DNA from 3 places in the Cellulomonas sp. zg-ZUI22 genome. Region 3 is predicted to be linked to each of the others. Evidence: riboswitches for the same ligand, from Rfam matches in the RefSeq annotation. Region 3 holds a riboswitch; each other region holds the start of a gene.

Region 1 (6,831 bases), 1.0 Mb from region 3:
GCTGCTCGCGATCGTGCGGGCCGAGAAGGGCCCGTCGATGCTCGACCGCACGGTCGCGCTCGACATCGTCGTCACGACGATGATCGCCGCGATCGCCCTGTACGCGGCCTACTACCGGCGCGCCGACGTCGTTCCGCTGCTCGTGGTGCTGTCCCTCGTGGGCTTCGTCGGGTCGGTCACCGTCGCGCGGTTCGCCGCCGTCGAGCCCGAGGGCGAGGGGCGGGTGCGCACGCGCGAGGAGGTCGCCGCCGAGGAGGCCGAGAAGCGCCGCCTCGAGCAGGAGGAGGAGCAGGCGCGCCGCCGCCGGCGTCGCGCCGCCGAGGACGCCGCCGCGGACGGGGCGGGCGCGCGCGAGCCCGCGGTCCACGAGGCCGTGGCCCCGAGCGCCCGCGAGACCGTCGAGAAGGAACCGGACCCCGAGCACCACGGCGGCCCGGCCGACGAGGAGACGCGATGAGCCAGGACACGTGGGGCACCGTGGCGGACGTCGCCTCGATCGTCTGCCTGCTGGGCGGCGCGTTCTTCGCGTTCGCCGCCGGGGTCGGCGCCCTGCGCTTCCCCGACCTGCTGTCGCGCATGCACGCCGGCACGAAGCCGCAGGTGCTCGGGCTGATCCTCGTGCTGATCGGCCTGGCGCTGCGCCTGCGCGAGGGCGGGGCCGTGTGGGCCCTGGTGCTCGTCGCGATCTTCCAGATGCTCACCGCACCCGTCGCCGCGCACATGGTCGGCCGGGCGGGCTTCCGCACCGGCAAGGTCCGCAACGACCTGCTGGTGGTCGACGAGCTGTCCCGCGACCTCGGGGAGACGCGCCCCGGCCGGACGCCCGGGGACGACTGAGCGGTCCCCGGGCGTCGCAGCAGCGGGTCAGCGCCGGGCGGCGCGCCCGGCGAGCTTCGCGGCGCCGCGCGTCGCCAGCACGCGCGACAGCGAGATCGCGGCACCGCTGATCGCCGCCGCGGTCGCGACCTCGCCGAACTTGATGTCGGGCTCCGTGGAGTCCGGCGACGGCGGCTTGTGCCCCTTGGTCCTGGTCCAGACCGCGTCGATCAGCTTCTGGACCGCCCACGCGGCGACGAGGGTGACCCCCGCGCCCACGATCTTCGCGGTCATCGACTGCTTGTTCCCGTCGTCCGACATGTTCTCCTCCGTCGTCGTCGCCTGCAGGGACGCTACCCGGGATCCGGCCGGCGCACAGGTCGGGGCTAGGATCGTCCGCGAACGACAGGGGAGCGTCGGTCGCCGGTGACGGTGGCAGGACGCTGAGAGTGCGGACCACCGCAGACCCTCGAACCTGATCCGGGTGATACCGGCGTAGGGAGTCGGGCTTGTCTCTCCTCCCGTGGTGTCGTCCGTGCGGCGAGCGCCGTGGGACGGCGGCGCGGGACCCCTCCGACGACGACGGAGGACCACACGCATGACCACCCCCCGGGCGCGCAGCCCTCAGCACGGCAGCCCTCAGCACGGCACGACCCGGCGCCGCACCACCCCGGCCCGGCGCGCGGCGGCGGGCCTCGTCGCCACCGCCGGCCTCGTCGCGCTGACGGCCTGCTCCGCCGTCGGCAGTGGCGCGGCGGACGACCCGACGGACGGCGCCGGCACCGTCACGCTGGTGACGCACGAGTCCTTCGCGCTGTCCGACGGTCTGCTCGAGCAGTTCGAGGAGGAGTCGGGGCTGCGCGTCGAGGTGGTGCAGCAGGCCGACGCGGGCGCCCTGGTGAACCAGCTCGTGCTCACCAAGGACGCCCCGCTGGGCGACCTGGTGTTCGGCATCGACAACGCGTTCGCGTCGCGCGCGCTCGACGAGGGCGTCCTGGTGCCGGCCGAGCTCACGGCCCCGGCGGCGCAGGACGCCGCCGCGTACGCGGTGCCCGGCGACGACGCCGGAGCGCTGACCGCGGTGGACCTCGGTGACGTCTGCCTCAACGTCGACACGGCCTGGTTCGCGGAGCGCGGCGTCCCGGAGCCCACGACGCTCGAGTCGCTGCTGGACCCGGCGTACCGCGACCTCGTCGTGGTGCCGGACCCCGTCACGTCGTCCCCGGGGCTGGCGTTCCTGCTCGCCACCGTCGGGGCGTTCGGCGAGGACGGCTGGGCGGACTACTGGGCGGGCCTGCGGGACAACGGCCTGCAGGTGGCCGACGGGTGGTCCGAGGCGTACTACACCGACTTCACCGCCGGCGGCGGCGACGGCCCGCGGCCCGTCGTGCTGTCCTACGCGTCGTCGCCGCCGTTCACGGTGCCCGACGGTGCCGACGCCCCGACCACCCGCGCGCTGCTCGACACGTGCTTCCGCCAGGTGGAGTACGCGGGTGTGCTGGCGGGTGCCGCCAACCCGGAGGGTGCCGCGGCGCTGCTCGACTTCCTGCTCTCGGACGACGTCCAGGCGGACATCCCGGGGTCGATGTACATGTACCCCGTGAGCTCGACGGTCGAGCTGCCGCAGGAGTGGGCCGCGTGGGCCCCGCTGGCCGACGACCCGTTCGAGGTCGCACCCGCCGACGTCACCGCGCACCGCGAGCAGTGGCTCGCCACGTGGTCCGACACGGTGATCGGCTGACCGTGCCCGTCCCCGCCGCGGCGCTCGCCGTCGACCCCGCCGACCCGCACCCGGGCCCCCGCCCCGGTGCCGGGCCGGCGGGTGGCGGCGCGCCGCGGCGACGCGGACCGCGCACCGGGTGGGGCGTCCGCGTGGCGTGGGCCGTGGCGGCCGGTCTGCCTCTGCTCTTCCTCGCGGTGTTCTTCGTGTGGCCCGTCGCGGAGATCGTCGGGCGGGGGTTCGTCGCCGACGGGCGCCTCGACCTGACCGGGTTCGGTGACGTGCTCACCCGCCCGCGGACGTGGCGCGTGGTCGGGCAGACGCTCGCGCAGGCCGGGCTGGGGACCCTGGGCGCCGTGCTGCTGGGCGTGCCGGGCGCGTACCTGCTGTACCGCTGCCGGTTCCCCGGGCGCGGGGCGCTGCGCGCGTTCGTCACGGTGCCGTTCGTGCTGCCCACGGTCGTGGTCGGCGTCGCCTTCCGCTCGCTGCTGGTGGACGGCGGCCTGCTGGGCGGGCTGGGCCTGGACGGCTCGTTCGCGGCGATCGTCCTGGCGCTGGTGTTCTTCAACTACGCGGTGGTGGTGCGCACCGTCGGCGGCCTGTGGGAGCGGCTCGACCCGCGAGCCGAGCAGGCGGCCCGGGCACTCGGTGCCTCGCCGTGGCGCGTGCTGCGGACGGTGACGCTGCCGGCGCTGGGCCCCGCGATCGCCTCCGCGGCGTCCCTGGTGTTCCTGTTCTGCGCGACCGCGTTCGGCACGGTCCTGGTGCTGGGCGGGCGCCGGTACGGCACGGTCGAGACCGAGATCTGGATCCAGACCACGCAGTTCCTCGACCTGCGTGCCGCCGCCGTGCTGTCCGTCGTGCAGCTCGTCGTGGTCGTGGCGGCGCTCGCCCTGGCCGGGCGCGCCCGCGCCCGCACCGAGGCGGCCCCCACCCTCGGCGGTACCGCGGCGGACGCCCGCCCCGTGCGGCTGCGCGACCCGATCGACGCCGTCGCGGTCGCCGTCACTGCGCTCACCGTCGCCGGGCTGCTCGCGCTGCCGCTGGTGCACCTCGTCGTGCGCTCGCTGCGCACCCCGCGCGGTTGGGGCCTGGACAACTACGCCGCACTGGCCGTGCCGCAGGACACGCTGGCCGTCAGCGCGTGGCAGGCCGCCGGGACGTCGGTGCGCACCGCCGTCGACGCCACCGTGCTCGCCCTGGTGGTCGGCGGGCTCGTGGCCCTGCTCGTGTCGCGCCGCCCGCGGCGCACCGCCGCCCGCCGGGCCGTCGCCGGGCTGGACGCGCTGTTCATGCTGCCGCTCGGGGTGTCGGCCGTGACCGTCGGCTTCGGGTTCCTGGTGTCGATGGACGCACCGCTGGGGCTGCCCGTGGACCTGCGGACCAGCCCCGTGCTGGTCGCGGTGGCGCAGGCCGTCGTCGCCGTGCCCCTGGTGGTGCGCACCGTGCTGCCCGTGCTGCGTGCCGTGGACCCGCGGCAGCGTGAGGTCGCCGCGACCCTGGGTGCCGCACCCGGACGGGTGCTGCGGACGGTGGACCTGGCGGTCGCGCTGCGGGCCGTCGGGCTGGCGCTCGGGTTCGCGTTCGCCGCGTCGCTGGGGGAGTTCGGTGCCACGTCGTTCCTGGCGCGGCCGCAGGACCCGACGCTGCCCGTCGTGATCTTCCGGCTGCTGGGGCGCCCCGGGGCCGAGAACTACGGCGCCGCACTGGCGGCGTCGGTGCTGCTCGCCGCCCTGACGGCGAGCATCGTGGCGGTGTGCGAGCGGCTGCGCCGCCCCGGGACCGGAGGTGCGTGGTGAGCGACGGGCTGCAGGTCGCGGAGGTCGTCGTGCGGTACCCCGGGGCGGCGTCCGCGGCCGTCGCGGGGGTGGACCTGAGCGTGCCGACCGGGGAGGTCGTCGCGCTGCTGGGACCCTCCGGCTGCGGCAAGTCCTCGCTGCTGCGCGCGGTGGCGGGGCTCGAGCCGCTGTCCGGGGGTGACGTGGCCTGGGACGGCGTCTCGGTGGTGGACGTCCCGGTGCACCGGCGCGGGTTCGGCCTGCTGTTCCAGGACGGCCAGCTCTTCGCGCACCGCGACGTCACGGGCAACGTCGCGTACGGGCTGCCGGCCACGGTGCGGCGGGACCGTGCCGCCCGCGAGGCCCGGGTGGCCGAGCTGCTCGACCTCGTCGGGCTGCCCGGCACGCAGCGCCGCGCCGTGGGCACGCTGTCCGGCGGTGAGCGGCAGCGGGTCGCGCTCGCGCGCGCGCTCGCCCCCCGGCCCCGGCTGCTGCTGCTCGACGAGCCGCTGTCCGCACTGGACCGTGCGCTGCGCGAGCGCCTCGCCGCGGACCTGCGCGCGGTGCTGACGGCGACCGCGACGACGGCCCTGTTCGTCACGCACGACCAGGACGAGGCGTTCGCGGTGGCCGACCGGGTGGCCGTCATGGCCGCGGGCCGGCTGCTGCAGGTCGCCGCGCCCGCCGAGCTGTGGGCGCGGCCCGCGTCCCGGGACGTCGCGCGGTTCCTCGGCTATGAGGCGTTCGTGGCCGTGCCCGGCCCCGGTACCGGCGCGCCGCCGGCCGTGCGGGCCCTCGTCTCCGCGGTCGACGCGGCGGGGACGGCGCCGGTGCGCGCCGGGGGTGTGCTGGCGCTGGCGGCCGGGGCGTTCGTCGTCGCGCCCGACGTCGGGGGTGACGCGCGCACCGCCGACGTCACCGGCACCGTGCACGCGCTGCGCTCGCGCCGCGGACGCACCGAGGTCGTGGTCGACGTCGACGGCGTCGGACGCGTCAGCGCGCTCGCACCGGCGGGGTGGACGTGCCCCCCGGGGGTGCGTGTCGCCCTGCACGCCGACGCCGCTGCGGTCGCCGGGCTCCCGGGCTAACGTCGGAGCCACCGGGCACCGCAGCCCGGCGCACCGAGAGCAACGAGGTGGCCGCCCATGGAGCTCCAGCCGCGTGAGGTCGTGTCGGTCGACGTCCACGCCCCCGCCGACACCGTCTGGGAGCACCTGCGGGACCCGCGCCTGATCCGGCGGTGGTTCGGCTGGGACTATGACGGCCTGGACGCGGAGATCGCCCAGATCTTCCGCGACGAGGCGCGGGAGCACCACCACGGTGGCTCCACGCGCTCCCTGCTGTGGCCCCACCACGACCGGATGACCGTGACCGCGCTGGACGACGCGCGCTCCCGGGTGAGCGTCACGCGCCGCAGCCACGACGGCCTGTCGACGTTCGACGGGGTCTTCGACGAGATGGACGAGGGCTGGATCCAGTTCGTCCACCAGCTGGCGTTCGCGCTCGACGTGCACCCCGGGGAGGACCGCGTCACCCTGCTGGCGCACGGCCTGGACGCCGGCGACCGCCACGACCCCCTGCTGTTCCGCGCCGGGCTGCACGGTGTGCGGGGCCTGCCGGTGCGGGCGCACGTGGAGGCCGCCCGGCCCGACGGGTCGCGCGTGGGCGGCACGCTCGTCTACAAGTCGGAGCACCAGGTGGGCATCCACCTGCACGGCATCGCCGAGTCGCTGCTCGTGCTGCTCATCAGGCCGCCCGTCGAGCGCCCGCCGCACGGCACCGTCGACGTCACGATGTCCACCTACGGCCTCGACGACGCGGTGATGGCCGAGGCGCGGCGTCGCTGGGACGGCTGGTGGTCGGTCGCCCCGCAGCCCGCCGCAGGCGCGTGAGCGTCAGAGCGTCGTCTGCCAGACCCCGGAGCCGCCGGCCGGTCGGAAGCCCAGCGCCACGTTGATGGCGAGCATCCAGCGGTTCTCCTCGGCGTTCCACGTGCTGATGCGCCTGACCGACGGCCGGCGGCGGGCCAGCTCCTGCAGCTGCACGGCCTTGACGAGCATGCCCAGGCGGTGGCCGCGGTGCTCGCGCTGCACCAGGGTGTCCTCCTGCCACACGAACTCGTCGGTGTGCGACGGTGCCAGCAGCTGGGAGTAGGCGACGAGGCGGCCGGTGGGCACGTGCTCGACGGCCGTGGTCAGCAGCTGCTCGCCCCGCTCCAGGGTCTCCGCGTCCTCGCTGCGCACCCGCGCCGCGTCCCAGGCCTCCTGGCCCACGTCCAGACCGGCGGTCGGCTCGTCGGTGCTCATGCTGGTGCGCAGCGCGGCGAGCTGGTCGGCCCACGCGTCGGGTGTCGCGTCCTGCCAGGTGACGGTCCGGTAGTCGGGTCCCGCGACCGCGGCGGCAGCAGCCCGGTGCGCCTCGACGGCGTCCGGGTCGAGCGGCAGCTCCAGCCGCGAGTGGCGGGCCACCTGCTCGAGCCGCCAGCCGCGCGCCAGCGCGAACCGCACCGCGGGGTCG
Region 2 (6,831 bases), on a different contig from region 3:
CCATGAGGGCCAGGGGCGGCACACCCACCTCCCCGGCGACCTGCACCCACGCGCGCGTCTCGTCCACGAGCGTCTCGCCGACGTCGAACACGACGGCGCGCACGTCGGCCCACCGCGGACGCGGAGTCAGGTCATCCACGGCGGACACCCTGCCAGGCCCGTGGCACCCCCGTCACCCGTCCGGCGCCGCCTCGTCCCGCGTCACCCGACGGGCGCGAGCGGGCGCGCACGCACCTGGTCGAAGAAGGCGACCTCGTGCGCGCACGACGCCGCGTACGCAGCGAGCATGCGTGCGCGGGTCACCGCACCCACCTCACGCGCGGCGGCGTCGGCGAGGTCGGAGGCACGGTCGGCCGCCGCCGCGAAGGCGGGGTCCCCGTAGGTGGCGACCCAGTCGCCGTACGGGTGCGCACCCAGGTGGCCCGCGCGCGCCAGGATGCGCGCGCCCAGGTCCGCGTACAGGACGTAGCACGGCAGCACCGCGGCGACGACCTCGGCGTACGACCCCGTCGCGGCGACCGCCAGCAGGTGGTCGACATAGGCGGTGGTCGCAGGGCTCGCCGGACCGGACCTGCCGCTGCCGGTGAGCCGCTCCTCGTGCAGCCGGGCCTCGATGTCGAGGCACCGCGCCGCGCCCTGCGCGAAGAACACCTGGGCCGCGGGGCCGGGCGCGAGCTGGCTCGCCCGGGCGAGCACCCGGGAGTACTGCGCGAGGTACAGCGCGTCCTGGTGCAGGTAGGCCTCGAAGTCGTCCACGGGCAGCGTCCCGTCGGCCAGCCCGCGCACGAACGGCAGGTCGTCGCACGCGCCGCGCAGTCCGGCCGCCCGCTCCCACGCGTCGACGCTGAACGGGCGCGCACCCAGTGTCGGCGCGTGGTGCAGGTGGTCGACAGGCCCCCGCCCCGACCCGACCGCGAGGGCCTCGCCGGCGGCGATGGCGCCGGTGAGCCACTCCTTCGCCTCCCGGGCCGCCGCCACCCAGTCGGGCCGTCGCGGGCGCAGCGCCGCGACGGCGGCCGACAGCGAGCAGCCCGTGCCGTGCGTGCTGGTCGTGCGCACGCGCGCCCCGCCGAGCTCGGTCACCGTCGTCGGACCGACGACCGCGTCCGGGCTCGCGTCCCCGGCGAGGTGGCCGCCCTTGAGCAGCACCGTCACGCCCGACCGGTGCGCGAGCCGCCGGGCCTGGTCGACCGCGCCCGGCCACGTCGTCGCGACGGGTTCACCGAGCAGCACGCCGAGCTCGGGCAGGTTCGGCGTCACGAGGTCCGCGAGCGCGACCAGCCGCCGCACGGCGTCCTCGGCGTCCGCGTCGAGCAACCGGTCCCCGCTGCTCGCGACCATGACGGGGTCGAGCACGACGACGGGTGGGCGCGCACCGGCGAGCCAGAGCGCGACCTCGTCGGCGACGGCGCGCGTGCCGAGCATGCCGATCTTCACCGCGTCCACCACGACGTCGTCGCTCACGGCGTCGAGCTGGGCGCGCAGGAAGTCGACGCCGGGGACGTGCACCGCCCGCACCCCGTGCGTGTTCTGCGCGACGAGCGCGGTCACCACGGCCATGCCGTACGCGCCGTGCGCGGCGAACGACTTCAGGTCGGCGTGGACACCGGCACCGCCCGTCGGGTCGGTGCCCGCGACCGACAGCACGCGCACGCGGCTGCCCGTGAGGCGCGCGCCGGTCGCGGACGCGGCCGGTGCGGCGCTCACCGGGCCACCGCCGGCGCCGCGGCGCGGTCCCACGCCTCGACCAGCCGCGCCGCGGCTCCTCCGGGGTCCGGGGCACCGCACACGGCGCCGACGACGGCCATGGCGTGCACCCCGGCGGCGCGCAGCGCCGGTGCGTCGGAGGCGTCGAGCCCACCGATGGCCACGACGGGACGACCGCCGGCCGCGACGACCGCCGCACGCGCACCGGCGACCCCGATCGCCGGCCCCGCCTCGGGCTTGGTGGGCGTGAGCCGCAGGGGCCCCGACCCCAGGTAGTCGGCGCCCGCGACCGCCCGGACGTGCTCGGGCAGCGCCGCCGAGGCGCCCACCAGGGCGTCCGGACCGAGCAGCGCGCGCGCGTCGTCGACCTCGAGGTCACGCCTCCCCACGTGCACACCGTCGACGTGGGCGCCGCGCGCCCGCGCCGCGAGCGCGACGTCGACGCGGTCGTCCACGACGAGCACCGCGGGACCCGCGAGGCGCAGCGCGTCGGCCACCGAGACGGTCAGCGCGACGAGCTCGCGGGCGGTCGCCCGCTTGGCGCGCACCTGGACGGTGCCGACACCGGCACGGACCGCAGCGCCCGCGACGTCCGCGGGACGGTGTCCGGCACGTCCGCACACGTCGGCGTCCAGGACGAGGTAGATGCCCGCGGGCAGCGCGCTCATGCCGGCACGCCGATCCGCTGCGCGGCCGCGACGCGGCACGCGAGGTCGTCCGGGGTCAGCAGGTACAGCTCGTCGAGGAGCCCGACCTGGAACGACGCGGGGCCGCGCGCGTCGATCACCGCGCGCTCGGCGGCGAGCCCCAGGGCCGCCGACGCCGCGACGGCCGCGGTCAGCGGCGGCGCGACCGACGTGAAGGCCGCGACGAGACCGCCCAGCGCGCACCCGGACCCGGTGATCGTCGTCAGGAGCCGGTCACCGACCGCGAGCCGCACGTGCGTGATGCCGTCGGTGACGAGGTCGACCGGCCCGGACACCGCGACGACCCCGCCGGTGCGCCGCGCGAGGGCGTCGGCGGCGTCGGCGCTGGTGTCGACGTCGTCGCGCGCGTCGACACCGCGACCGGCGGAGACGAAGCCCGCGAGCGCGCGGACCTCGCTGGCGTTGCCGCGCACCACGGCCGGACGCTCGCCGAGCAGGTGGCCGGCCAGCCGCGTCCGGACCGACAGGACACCGACCGCGACCGGGTCGAGCACCCACGGCACACCAGCCCCCGCGGCAGCCGCGACCGTCGGGGCGAGGCACGCACGCTGGTCCGGCCCCGGCGTCCCGAGGTTGACCAGGACGGCGCCCGCGGCGCCCGCGAGCTCCTCGGCCTCCCCCGGCACGCTCGCCATCGCGGGGGACGCGCCGATCGCGAGCAGCGCGTTGGCGACGAGGTTCGTCGTGACCTCGTTCGTCAGGCACTGCACGAGCGGGGTACGCCGTCGCAGCTCGTCGAGGGCCGCGCCACATGCGGCGGCGAGGTCGGTGGGCAGGGCAGACGTCATGGCGGACATCCCTTCGCTCGTACGAACGAGATCAGGTTCGACGGGTGTGATCTCAGCCCTGCTCGGTACAGGGCACCCCGTGTCTCGCCGCCGACCCTAGCCCGCCGGCGGTGACGCTGCCGAGAGCAGGTCTCGCCCTGCGGACGCCTCGATGCCTCACCCGCCCGGGGGCCCCGGGCGGGTGAGGCCGCCGCTACGCTCACGGGTGCGGGTCGCCGGCGCCCCCGGGTGCCCTGCGCGGTCCGCGCCGACCAGCGCGCGTGCGCGCCAGAACCTGCGAGGCGACATGACCCCCGACACCACCCGACCCGCGCCGCTGACCGACCCGGTCGGCACCGTGGTGCCGTCCGCCGTGCCGACGCACTGGTACAACCTGGCAGCGGACCTGCCCGAGCCGTGCCCGCCGGCGCTGCATCCCGGCACGCGCGAGCCGCTCACCCCGGACGACCTGGCGCCGCTGTTCCCGATGGCGCTCATCGCGCAGGAGGTCTCGACCGAGCGCTGGGTGGAGATCCCGCAGACGGTCCGCGAGATCTACGCACTGTGGCGGCCGTCCCCGCTGGTGCGCGCCCTGCGGCTCGAGCGGGCGCTGGGCACGCCGGCGAAGATCTACTACAAGTACGAGGGCGGCTCCCCCGCCGGCTCGCACAAGCCCAACACGGCGGTCGCGCAGGCGTACTACAACGCGGTCGAGGGCATCACCCGGCTGACGACGGAGACGGGCGCCGGGCAGTGGGGCGCGTCGCTGTCGATGGCGTGCGCGCTGCTGGGCCTCGACCTCGAGGTGTGGCAGGTACGGGCGTCCTACGACGCCAAGCCGTACCGCCGCATGCAGATGGAGACGTACGGCGCGACGTGCCACCCGTCGCCGTCGGACCTCACCGAGGCGGGGCGGGCGATGCTCGCGGCCGACCCGACGACGACCGGGTCGCTCGGCATGGCGATCAGCGAGGCGGTCGAGGTCGCGGCGCAGGACCCGAACGCGCACTACGCACTGGGCTCGGTGCTCAACCACGTGCTGCTGCACCAGAGCGTCATCGGGCAGGAGGCCCTCGCGCAGCTCGACGAGATCGGCGAGCGTGCGGACGTCGTGTTCGGGTGCGCGGGCGGCGGGTCCAACCTGGGCGGGCTGAGCTTCCCGTTCCTGGGGCGCAACCTGCGCGACGGGACGACGACCCGGGTCGTCGCGTGCGAGCCGGCCGCGTGCCCGTCGATGACGCAGGGCGAGTACCGCTACGACTTCGGTGACGTCGCGGGCCTGACCCCGCTGCTGAAGATGCACACGCTCGGCAAGGACTTCGTGCCGCCGCCGATCCACGCGGGCGGGCTGCGCTACCACGGCATGGCACCGATGGTGTCGCACGCCTACGCGCTGGGTCTCATGGAGGCGATCGCGGTGGAGCAGGACGACGCGTTCGCGGCGGGCATCGAGTTCGCGCGCGCCGAGGGCATCATCCCCGCGCCGGAGTCGACGCACGCCGTGGCCGGGGCCATCGCGCACGCCCGGGCGGCGACGACCGACGAGACGATCGTCATCGGCCTGTCCGGCAACGGCGTGCTGGACCTGCCCGCGTACCACGACTACGTCTGACCGGACGCGGTGCGCGGGCCGGCGACGACCCGGCCCGCGCAGCACCCGTCCGCGTCGGGCGCCCGACGTCAGGCCGGAGGGCTCGCGGCGCGGGCGCGGGCGATGTGCCCGCGCACCGCGTCCAGGTCCGCGTCCGTGAAGAGCGCGCGCGGCAGGACGAGCCACCCGTGCGGCGGGTGGGTCCACAGCGCCACTGCCGCACCGCGCACACGGACACCGCCGAAGGCGCTCCAGCGGGTCTGCGCCGCACCACGCGGGGAGGTCGTGCACAGGGCGGTCTCCCCCACCTCGACGGTGAAGGGCCCCGGGGGCGTCAACCCGACCACGCGACGCATGGCATGACGTGTGACCACGATCAGGACCACCGGCATGAGCGACACCACGACCAGCAACGTGATCCAGTCGGCGGGCCCGAGCCGGAACTCGTGGGCACCGAGCTGCAGCGCCGTGACCCCGAGCACGAGCACCCCGCCCCGGATGCGCGTCTCGCGTGACCGCAGCACGACGGCCGCGGCGTCGTGCGCCATGTCACGTCGCAGTTCCTCGGTCACGGTGAGCGTCCGTACGCCGGCATCCTGCATGGCGCACATCGTGGCAGCGCGGCCGGCCCGACGGAGCGGTATCGCCGCGGTTCACCCGACCGCCGGACCCGGCACCCGGCGAGCCCGGGAAGACCACGAGGGCCCGGCCGGACGACGCCGACCGGGCCCTCGTGCGCGTCCGTCAGCCGCGGACCGTGACCGTGCGGCTCGTGCTGCCCGCGACGTCCGCCGCGTCGTCCGGCACGAACACCGCGGTCAGGCGGTGCGTCCCGCTGCCGAGGTCGCGCGGGACGGTCCCGATCGCCAGGCCGAGCACCACGTCCGCGCTTGCCACGACGCGCTCACCCTCGCGCAGCTCGACACGGCCCGCCGGGAGCCGGGCGGTGTCGAGACCCACGGTCGCGACCCACACCGACGGGACCAGCCGCGGGAACGGCGACTGGACGACGGACAGCGACGTGGTGCTGGTCGCCTGCTCGACGGTCACGGTCACCGGGGCGGACTGCGAGCCCGCCACGGCCTCCGTGCCGGCGTACCGCGCGACGACCTCGTAGGTGCCGACGGGCGTGTCCCCCGGCAGCGTGAGCACCGCCCGCCCGCCACGCAGCGACGCCGTGCCGAGCACGTCGTCCCCGGCGACGAACTGCACCGACCCGGTGACCGGGCCCGGCGACGTCACGACGGCCGTGAGCCGGACGCGGGTGCCGCGCGTGCCGAACACCTGCGTGTCCGGCGACGCGCTGAGCGCCGTGGTCGACGCCTCGCCGGCGTCCTCGACCGTGAACGGCACCGAGGCGGTCGTGCCGCTCGGTGACGCGACGACCGTGAGCGTGTGCTCACCCGCCCCGAGATCTGCCGGGACGGTGACCGTCACCTGCGCCGACGCGTCCGGCCCGTCGCCCCGCACCAGCGGGAACGTACCGAGCGACACCTCACCGAGGAGCACCTCGACCGACGTGTTCTCGGGCGCCCCCAGGCTGGTGAGGTTGATGCCGCCGACCGTGAAGGTGAGCTCGTCCCCGGGCGCCACCGGCTCGGTGAGCGCCGGCACCTCGACGGCCCGCTCCGCGAAGTCCGGCGCGATGCCCGGGTGCGCCTGCAGGTACGCGATCCAGGCGTCCCGGTCGATGAGACCGGAGTCGGCCGTGCGGGCGCCCTCGGCGAGCACCCGGAAGTTGTCCCCGCCCTGGGCGAGGAACGAGAACGTCCCGATGCGGTACTCGGCCCCGAGGTCGATCGGCGCGCCGTCGACCGTGACCGACGTGATCCGGTCGCCGAGCTCGCGCGAGGCGTCGTACGTGTAGGTGACGTTGTCGGACAACCCCAGCTGCAGGTACGGACGGCTCGGGATCGAGCCGTCGGCGTTGGTCTGCCACTGCTGCTCCAGCATCGTCACGACCTGGGCCCCGGTGAGCGTGGTGGTCCAGAGGTTGTTGACGAACGGGAGCACCGCGTTGGCCTCGGCGTAGGTCACCGTGCCGTCGGGGGCGTGGAGC
Region 3 (6,831 bases):
CGTGCAGGTCGCCATGGACGGGTCGCAGAAGCTGCCGGTGCGCCTGCTGGGGACCGTCGCCGACCGGCTCGCCGCCGGCGCCGTCCCGCACGCCGCCGCGCACGCCGTGGCCGGGTGGGTCGCGTACGTGCGCGCCGCCGCCGCGGGTGAGCTCGTCGTCTCGGGGCGCACCGTGGCGCTCGACGACCCGCTCGCGCCGCGGCTGGCCGAGGCGGCCGCCGGGCCGGATCCGGTCGGCGGGCTGCTCGCGCTGCGCGAGGTGTTCCCCGAGGCCGTCGCGGCGTCGACGCCGTTCCGGGACGCCGTCACGTCCGCGCTGCGCGACCTCACCCCCCTGCCCACCACCCCCTGACCCGTCGGCACCCACCCCTCCCCGCGGGAGGGGTGGGTGTTGACGGCCGGTGGGTGCGGGCCGCTACAGTGCCGGAAAGCGCATTCCTCCTGCCGGTTCACCCCGGCGCCAGGCGACGACGCCGCGACCCACGGAGACGACGATGACCACGCGCACCCTGCGCATCGCCATGAACGGCATCACCGGCCGCATGGGGTACCGCCAGCACCTGCTGCGCTCGATCCTGCCCATCCGCGAGCAGGGCGGCGTCACGCTGCCCGACGGCACGCGCGTGCAGGTCGAGCCGGTGCTGGTCGGCCGCAACCCGGAGAAGGTGCGGGAGGTCGCCGAGCGCCACGGCGTCGAGCACTGGACCACGGACCTGCAGGCCGCGATCCACGACCCCGCGACCGACGTCGTGTTCGACGCGTCGATGACGAGCCTGCGGGCGGCCACCCTCACCGAGGCCATGAAGGCCGGGAAGCACGTGTACACCGAGAAGCCGACCGCCGAGACGCTGCACGAGGCGGTCGAGCTCGCCCGGCTGCGCGAGACGACCGGCGTCACCGCGGGCGTCGTGCACGACAAGCTCTACCTGCCGGGGCTGGTCAAGCTCCGGCGCCTGGTCGACGAGGGCTTCTTCGGCCGGATCCTGTCGCTGCGCGGCGAGTTCGGGTACTGGGTGTGGGAGGGCGACGTGCAGCCCGCGCAGCGCCCGTCCTGGAACTACCGCGCGGCCGACGGCGGCGGCATGACCGTCGACATGTTCTGCCACTGGAACTACGTGCTCGAGGGGATCGTCGGGCGGGTGCGCACGGTGACGTCCCAGACCGCGACGCACATCCCCACGCGGTGGGACGAGCAGGGCGAGGCCTACGAGGCCACGGCCGACGACGCGGCGTACGGGATCTTCCAGCTCGAGACGCCGGCCGGCGACCCCGTCGTCGCGCAGATCAACTCGTCGTGGGCCGTGCGCGTGCACCGTGACGAGCTCGTCGAGTTCCAGGTCGACGGCACCGCCGGGTCCGCGGTCGCCGGCCTGTTCCACTGCGTCGCGCAGCCCCGCTCGGCCACGCCGAAGCCCGTGTGGAACCCCGACCTGCCGACCACCGAGCGCTTCCGCGACCAGTGGCTCGAGGTCCCGGCCAACGCCGACCTCGACAACGGGTTCAAGGCGCAGTGGGAGGAGTTCCTCGTCGACGTGGCCCTGGGCCGCCCGCACCGGTTCGACCTGCTGTCCGCCGCGCGGGGCGTGCAGCTCGCGGAGCTGGGGTTGCGCTCGTCGGACGAGGGCCGTCGGCTCGACGTCCCCGAGATCACGCTGTGAGCACGCCCGTCGCCCCGGTCGGCGAGCCGGCCGCCGGGCGCCGCCCGGACCTGGCCCGCCTGTCGCTCAACACCGCGACCACCAAGCACCTGACCCTGCCGCAGGCGGCGGCCGCCGCCGCCGACGCCGGGCTGTCGTCCATCGGCGTGTGGCGCGACCGCGTGCAGGAGGTCGGCGCCGACGTCGCGGCGAAGGTCGTCGCCGACCACGGGCTGCGCGTCTCGTCGCTGTGCCGCGGCGGCTTCCTCACGACGGCCGACGACGACGCCGCCCGCGTCGCCCTCGACGACAACCGGCTCGCGATCCGGGAGGCCGCGACGCTCGGCACGCACGAGCTCGTCCTGGTCGTCGGCGGCCTGCCCGCCGCGTCCGGCCCGGGCGGCCCGGCGCTCCCCTACCCCGCGGGTACCCCGGCCGCCGACGGCCCCGACGACCCGGCCCGCGACGTCGTCGCGACCCGTCGGCGCGTCGCCGACCGCATCGCCGAGCTCGCCCCGTACGCGGCCGCGCACGGCGTGCGACTCGTGCTGGAACCGCTGCACCCGGTGTTCGCGGCGGACCGCGCCGTGATCTCGACGCTCGGCCAGGCGCTCGACCTCGCGGCCCCGTTCGACCCCGACGTGGTCGGCGTCGTGGTGGACACGTACCACGTGTGGTGGGACCCGGACCTGCAGCGGCAGATCGCCCGCGCGGGCGCCGAGGGGCGCCTCGCCGGGTACCAGGTGTGCGACTGGGTGCTGCCGCTCGCAGCCGACCCGCTGCTCTCCCGCGGGCACGTGGGCGACGGCTACGTGGACTTCGCGACGATCACCCGGTGGGTGCGCGACGCCGGCTACACCGGCGACGTGGAGGTCGAGATCTTCCACGAGGAGGTCTGGGCGGCGCCGCCCGAGCGGACGCTCGGCACGATGGCGGAGCGGCACGTGCGGTACGTCCTGCCGCACCTGTGACCGCCGCGCGGCGCACTCACAGGATCGTCACCGGATCGAGATCCGACACGATCACGGCCGCAGGGGTCGGGCTGCTTCACTGCTCGCCGTGACCTTCCGTACCCGGCGCACGACCGCCGTCCCCGCCCTCGCCCTCGCTCTCACCGTGGCCCTGTCCGGCTGCGGCACCGTCGTCGACGCCGTCCTGGGCGACAGCCCCGAGGCCGCCCAGCGCGACGAGCCCGGCGGCGAGATCACGGCCTCCGCCGAGGCCGACGTCTTCTCGCTGCAGGTGGGCGACTGCCTCAACTACCTCGCTGAGTCGGAGGAGGCCACCGAGTTCGCGGCACTGCCGACCGTGCCGTGCGCCGAGCAGCACGACGCCGAGATCTACGCCGAGACGACCCTCACCCAGGAGCAGCACGAGAGCGACCTGGCGCTGGCCGCGGACGCCGAGGCCGAGACGCCGACGCACGCCGACCAGTTCTGCTACGACGCGTTCGCCGGGTTCGTCGGGACGTCGTACGAGGAGTCCACGCTCGACTACACCTACCTCTCCCCCACCCCGGAGAGCTGGGCGCAGGGCGACGACGTGGTCCAGTGCCTCGTCGTGCACCTCGAGGGCGGGCTCACGGGGAGCATGCGCGACTCGGCCCTCTGACCGGCCGCGGCACCCCCAGCCGCTCCAGCAGGACCCCGCGGGCGTCGCACGACCCGGGCTCGACGGCGGCGGTCAGCCGGCCGCCGTCGAGCACGCGGACCTCGTCCGCGAGGGCGAGCGCCTCGTCCACGTCGTGCGTGACCAGCACCGTGGCCACCGGCCGCGCCGCCCGCACCTCCCGCAGCAGCGCGTGCGCACCGAGGCGGGTGAGGGCGTCGAGCGCACCGAACGGCTCGTCCAGCAGCAGCACGCGCGGCTCGCGGTGCAGCGCGCGGGCCAGCGCGACGCGCTGCGCCTCCCCGCCGGACAGCGTCAGCGGCCACGCGTCGGCCAGGTGCGCGAGGCCGACCTCGGCGAGCGCGGCGAGCGCCCGCGGCCGGTCCGACGCGCGCGGCACCGGGCCCGGGCCGAGCAGGACGTTGCGCCACACCGGCTCCCACGGCAGCAGCCGCGGCTCCTGGAACACGACGGCCGTGGGGTCCGCCACCTCCAGGTGGTCGGCCCGCGCGCCCGGGTCCAGGCCCGCCAGCGCGCGCAGCAGCGTGGACTTGCCGCCCCCGCTGCGCCCGACGACCGCCACGCACGCGCCCGCGGGCACGTCGAGGTCGAGGCCCGCCAGGACGTCCCGACCGCCGAACCCCCGCCGCAGCCCGCGCGCCCGCACGCTCACGGCCGCACCCCGCCGTCCTCGGCACGGGTGAGCCGCGTCGCGTCGACGGCGACGCCCGTGACGTCGACCGCGCCCGGAATCATCCCCTCCTCGACGTACAGCGCGGCGACGCGCGCCAGCTCGGCGGCGAAGCCGTCGTCGGCCGGCCGGACGTCCGGCGTCTCCAGCGCGCCGAGCGCGGCCGCGACCTGCGCGTCCGCACCCGACGCCCGGTACGCCCCGGTCCGGCGCCCCGGGTCGGCCCGCAGCGCGTCGGCCTCCGCGACCAGGGCGTCGTACAGCGCGGCCACGGCCGCCGGGTGCCGCTCGACGACGTCGCGGGTCGTGACGTGAACGGTCCGGTTGTCCGACCCCAGGTCGCGCGCGAGCGCGACGGTCCGCACCCCCGGCAGCGCCTGCGCGCCCACGAGGTACTGGTCCCACGTCGCCCACGCGTCGACGCGGCCGGCGGCGAAGGCGGTCGCGGCGTCCGGCGGCGCGAGGTGCTCGACCGTGACGTCCTCGGGCGTCAGCCCCGCCTCCCGCAGCGCGAGCCGCAGCAGGTACTCCCCCGTGCCGCCGCGGTTCACGGCGACGGAGCGCCCGGCCAGGCCGGCCACGTCCGTGACCTCACCGTGGGCGACGATGCCCTGGGTGTCACCCGCGTCGTGCTCGACGGCCACCACGACGAGGTCGGGCGTGCCGGCGAGCGCGGCGACCACGGCCGTGGTGGAGCCGGAGACGACGTCCACGTGGCCCGCCGCGAGCGCCTCGGCGGCGGGGGCGAAGGCCGGGAACGACGGGGACACCGCCAGGTCGACGCCGACGTCCGCCAGGTGCTGGGCGGCCAGACCGTCGTCGACCGCGAGCGTCAGCAGGTTCTGCGTCGACAGCGGACCGACGCGCAGGGTGGTGGCGGGTGCGCCGGTGGGCGCGGACGACGCCCCGGACCCTGCGCCCGCCGCGGCGCAGCCCGCCAGCGCGAGCACCGCGCCCACTGCCGACGCGGACGCGCCGGGCGGACGGCGGCGTGACCGGGTGCGGCACGGGACCACTCCGCGCGGTGCACGGCGGGGACGGGGGCGCGGTGTCATGCGGGCTCCTGGGTCGGGGGTCGGGCGGGTGGCAGGGGATGCCGGGCCGGCGGAGGTCCGCCGGGGGCGTCGGACGCCGGGACGGCGGGGGCAGGGGTGGGGGCGACGGCCCGGGCGACGGGCCCGGGAGCACGCCAGCGCAGCGCCCGGTGCTCCACACCGCGCACCAGGGCGTCGGTGACCAGGCCGAGCACCGCGTACAGCGCGACGCAGACGAGGACGACGTCGGTGCGCGCCCACGTCCGGGCGTCGGTGAGCAGCGCCCCGACCCCGCGGTCGGTCGCGACCTGCTCGGCGACGATCACCGCGACCCAGCCGGTGCCCAGGGCGAGCCGCACGCCGGCGAGCACCGAGGGCAGCGCGCCGGGCAGCACGACGCGCCGCACGGTGACCCACCGGCCCACGCCCTGCGCCGCCGCGACCTCCCGCAGGCGGGAGTCGACGCCCCGGGCCCCGGTGACGGTCGCGACGTACACGGGCACGGCGCTCGCCAGCACGACGAGCAGCACCTTGGGCGTCTCACCCAGCCCCCACCACACGACGAGCAGCGGGGTCAGGGCGGTGAACGGCACGGCCCGCACGGCCTGCAGGGGCCGGTCGACGACGTCGTGGCCGATCGGCGACAGCCCGGCGACGAGCCCGAGGACCAGCCCGGCCCCCGTGCCGAGGAGCGCACCCGCCGCGAGACGGCCCACGCTGACCGCGAGCGCGGGCAGCAGCGTCCCGGTGGCCACCAGGTCGGCCGCGGCGCGCGCGACGTCGACCGGTCCGGGCAGCACCCGGGGGTCGACCGCACCCGTCGCACTGGCGGCGGCCCACGCCACGAGGACGGCGCCCAGGCTGCACCACGCGCGCCAACCACCCGTCCGGCGGCCCGAGGCCCGGGTCACGGCGTGGCCCCGTCCGCGGTCGGGGCCGTGCGGGTCGGGGCCGTGCGGGTCGGTGCAGCCGGGGTCGGACCGGCGGGTGCTGCGGGCACGGGTGTCTCCGGTGGGTCGGTGCGGGCGCGACGGCACCGCCTCCAGGCGCGCGTCACCCCCGCCACGACGACGCGGGCGGCAGGACGTGCGCGGAGGCGTGCGCCGCCCACCGCGCGCGGCGGTACGGGACGGGCACGACGACGCCCGCCCGCGTGACGTCACGCGGGCCGGCGTGGGCGGGTCAGCCGGCCCCGGGACCTCGCCGTGCTCGCACGCCGGGCAGGCCGTGCGGGTGCAGGGCGTGCGGGTGCAGATGGGCGGACGGCAGCGGACGCATGGGAGACATGCGCGACATCCCTTCGCTAGTGCGACCTAGATCAGGTTCGACGGGTGTGATCTCAGCCGCGGATGCGGCACCCCGTGTCACGACGCCGCCGACGCTACCCCCGGACGTCCGGTTCGTCCGCAGGCGTCCGCACTGTGGCCGCGCACGCCGACGACCCCGCCCGGGACCTCCCGGACGGGGTCGCACCCGACGCGGCGACGGACGCATCAGGGCACGTTGCCGTGCTCGCGGAACTCCCGCCAGACGTTCTCGAAGAAGTCGTCGTCCTCCGGCACGGGACGCCGCGGTCGCCACCGGAAGACCGGCAGCCCCGCGGGGTCGTCGGCGTCGCGCGGCGCCACCGGCGCCCAGGCCCGGCCGTCGTCGGTGACGGGTGACGCCCCACCCGGCGGGACCCAGGCCGTCTCCTGGATCTCGCCGTCCAGGGCGCCCGCGTCGAGCCGGAACCGGTACAGCTCCGGCAGGTCGAGCGGCTCACCGTCCGGCCCGGCCAGCGGCAGCTCCCCGTCGGGGTCGGTGTACAGCACCGACCCGCGGGACCGCCCGCCGTGCGCCAGGTAGTCGGCCATCGCCG

The links. A riboswitch is a leader RNA that binds a small molecule or an ion and turns the genes downstream of it on or off. The one in region 3 is predicted to bind thiamine pyrophosphate.
Region 1: another riboswitch for thiamine pyrophosphate. It lies ahead of J1G43_RS00195 (thiamine ABC transporter substrate binding subunit); the one in region 3 lies ahead of J1G43_RS04710 (ABC transporter permease).
Region 2: another riboswitch for thiamine pyrophosphate. It lies ahead of thiM (hydroxyethylthiazole kinase); the one in region 3 lies ahead of J1G43_RS04710 (ABC transporter permease).

Annotation. Positions count from the first base shown of each region.
Region 1 is NZ_JAFMUZ010000001.1:29,939-36,769, reverse strand. Features, by position in the region: gene J1G43_RS00210 (monovalent cation/H+ antiporter complex subunit F) at 1-457, shown strand, start outside; gene mnhG (monovalent cation/H(+) antiporter subunit G) at 454-837, shown strand; gene J1G43_RS00200 (DUF4235 domain-containing protein) at 865-1,137, opposite strand; TPP riboswitch at 1,214-1,335, shown strand; gene J1G43_RS00195 (thiamine ABC transporter substrate binding subunit) at 1,415-2,557, shown strand; gene J1G43_RS00190 (iron ABC transporter permease) at 2,560-4,335, shown strand; gene J1G43_RS00185 (ABC transporter ATP-binding protein) at 4,332-5,402, shown strand; gene J1G43_RS00180 (hypothetical protein) at 5,460-6,206, shown strand; gene J1G43_RS00175 (GNAT family N-acetyltransferase) at 6,210-6,831, opposite strand, start outside.
Region 2 is NZ_JAFMUZ010000003.1:14,506-21,336, forward strand. Features, by position in the region: gene J1G43_RS11440 (HAD family hydrolase) at 1-139, opposite strand, end outside; gene thiD (bifunctional hydroxymethylpyrimidine kinase/phosphomethylpyrimidine kinase) at 202-1,707, opposite strand; gene J1G43_RS11450 (thiamine phosphate synthase) at 1,704-2,375, opposite strand; gene thiM (hydroxyethylthiazole kinase) at 2,372-3,202, opposite strand; TPP riboswitch at 3,194-3,292, opposite strand; gene J1G43_RS11460 (TrpB-like pyridoxal phosphate-dependent enzyme) at 3,489-4,793, shown strand; gene J1G43_RS11465 (hypothetical protein) at 4,862-5,344, opposite strand; gene J1G43_RS11470 (ExeM/NucH family extracellular endonuclease) at 5,517-6,831, opposite strand, start outside.
Region 3 is NZ_JAFMUZ010000001.1:1,041,512-1,048,342, reverse strand. Features, by position in the region: gene J1G43_RS04740 (mannitol dehydrogenase family protein) at 1-352, shown strand, start outside; gene J1G43_RS04735 (Gfo/Idh/MocA family protein) at 495-1,658, shown strand; gene J1G43_RS04730 (sugar phosphate isomerase/epimerase) at 1,655-2,608, shown strand; gene J1G43_RS04725 (septum formation family protein) at 2,697-3,248, shown strand; gene J1G43_RS04720 (ABC transporter ATP-binding protein) at 3,217-3,918, opposite strand; gene J1G43_RS04715 (ABC transporter substrate-binding protein) at 3,915-4,886, opposite strand; gene J1G43_RS04710 (ABC transporter permease) at 4,988-5,770, opposite strand; TPP riboswitch at 6,249-6,342, opposite strand; gene J1G43_RS04705 (FAD-binding protein) at 6,464-6,831, opposite strand, start outside.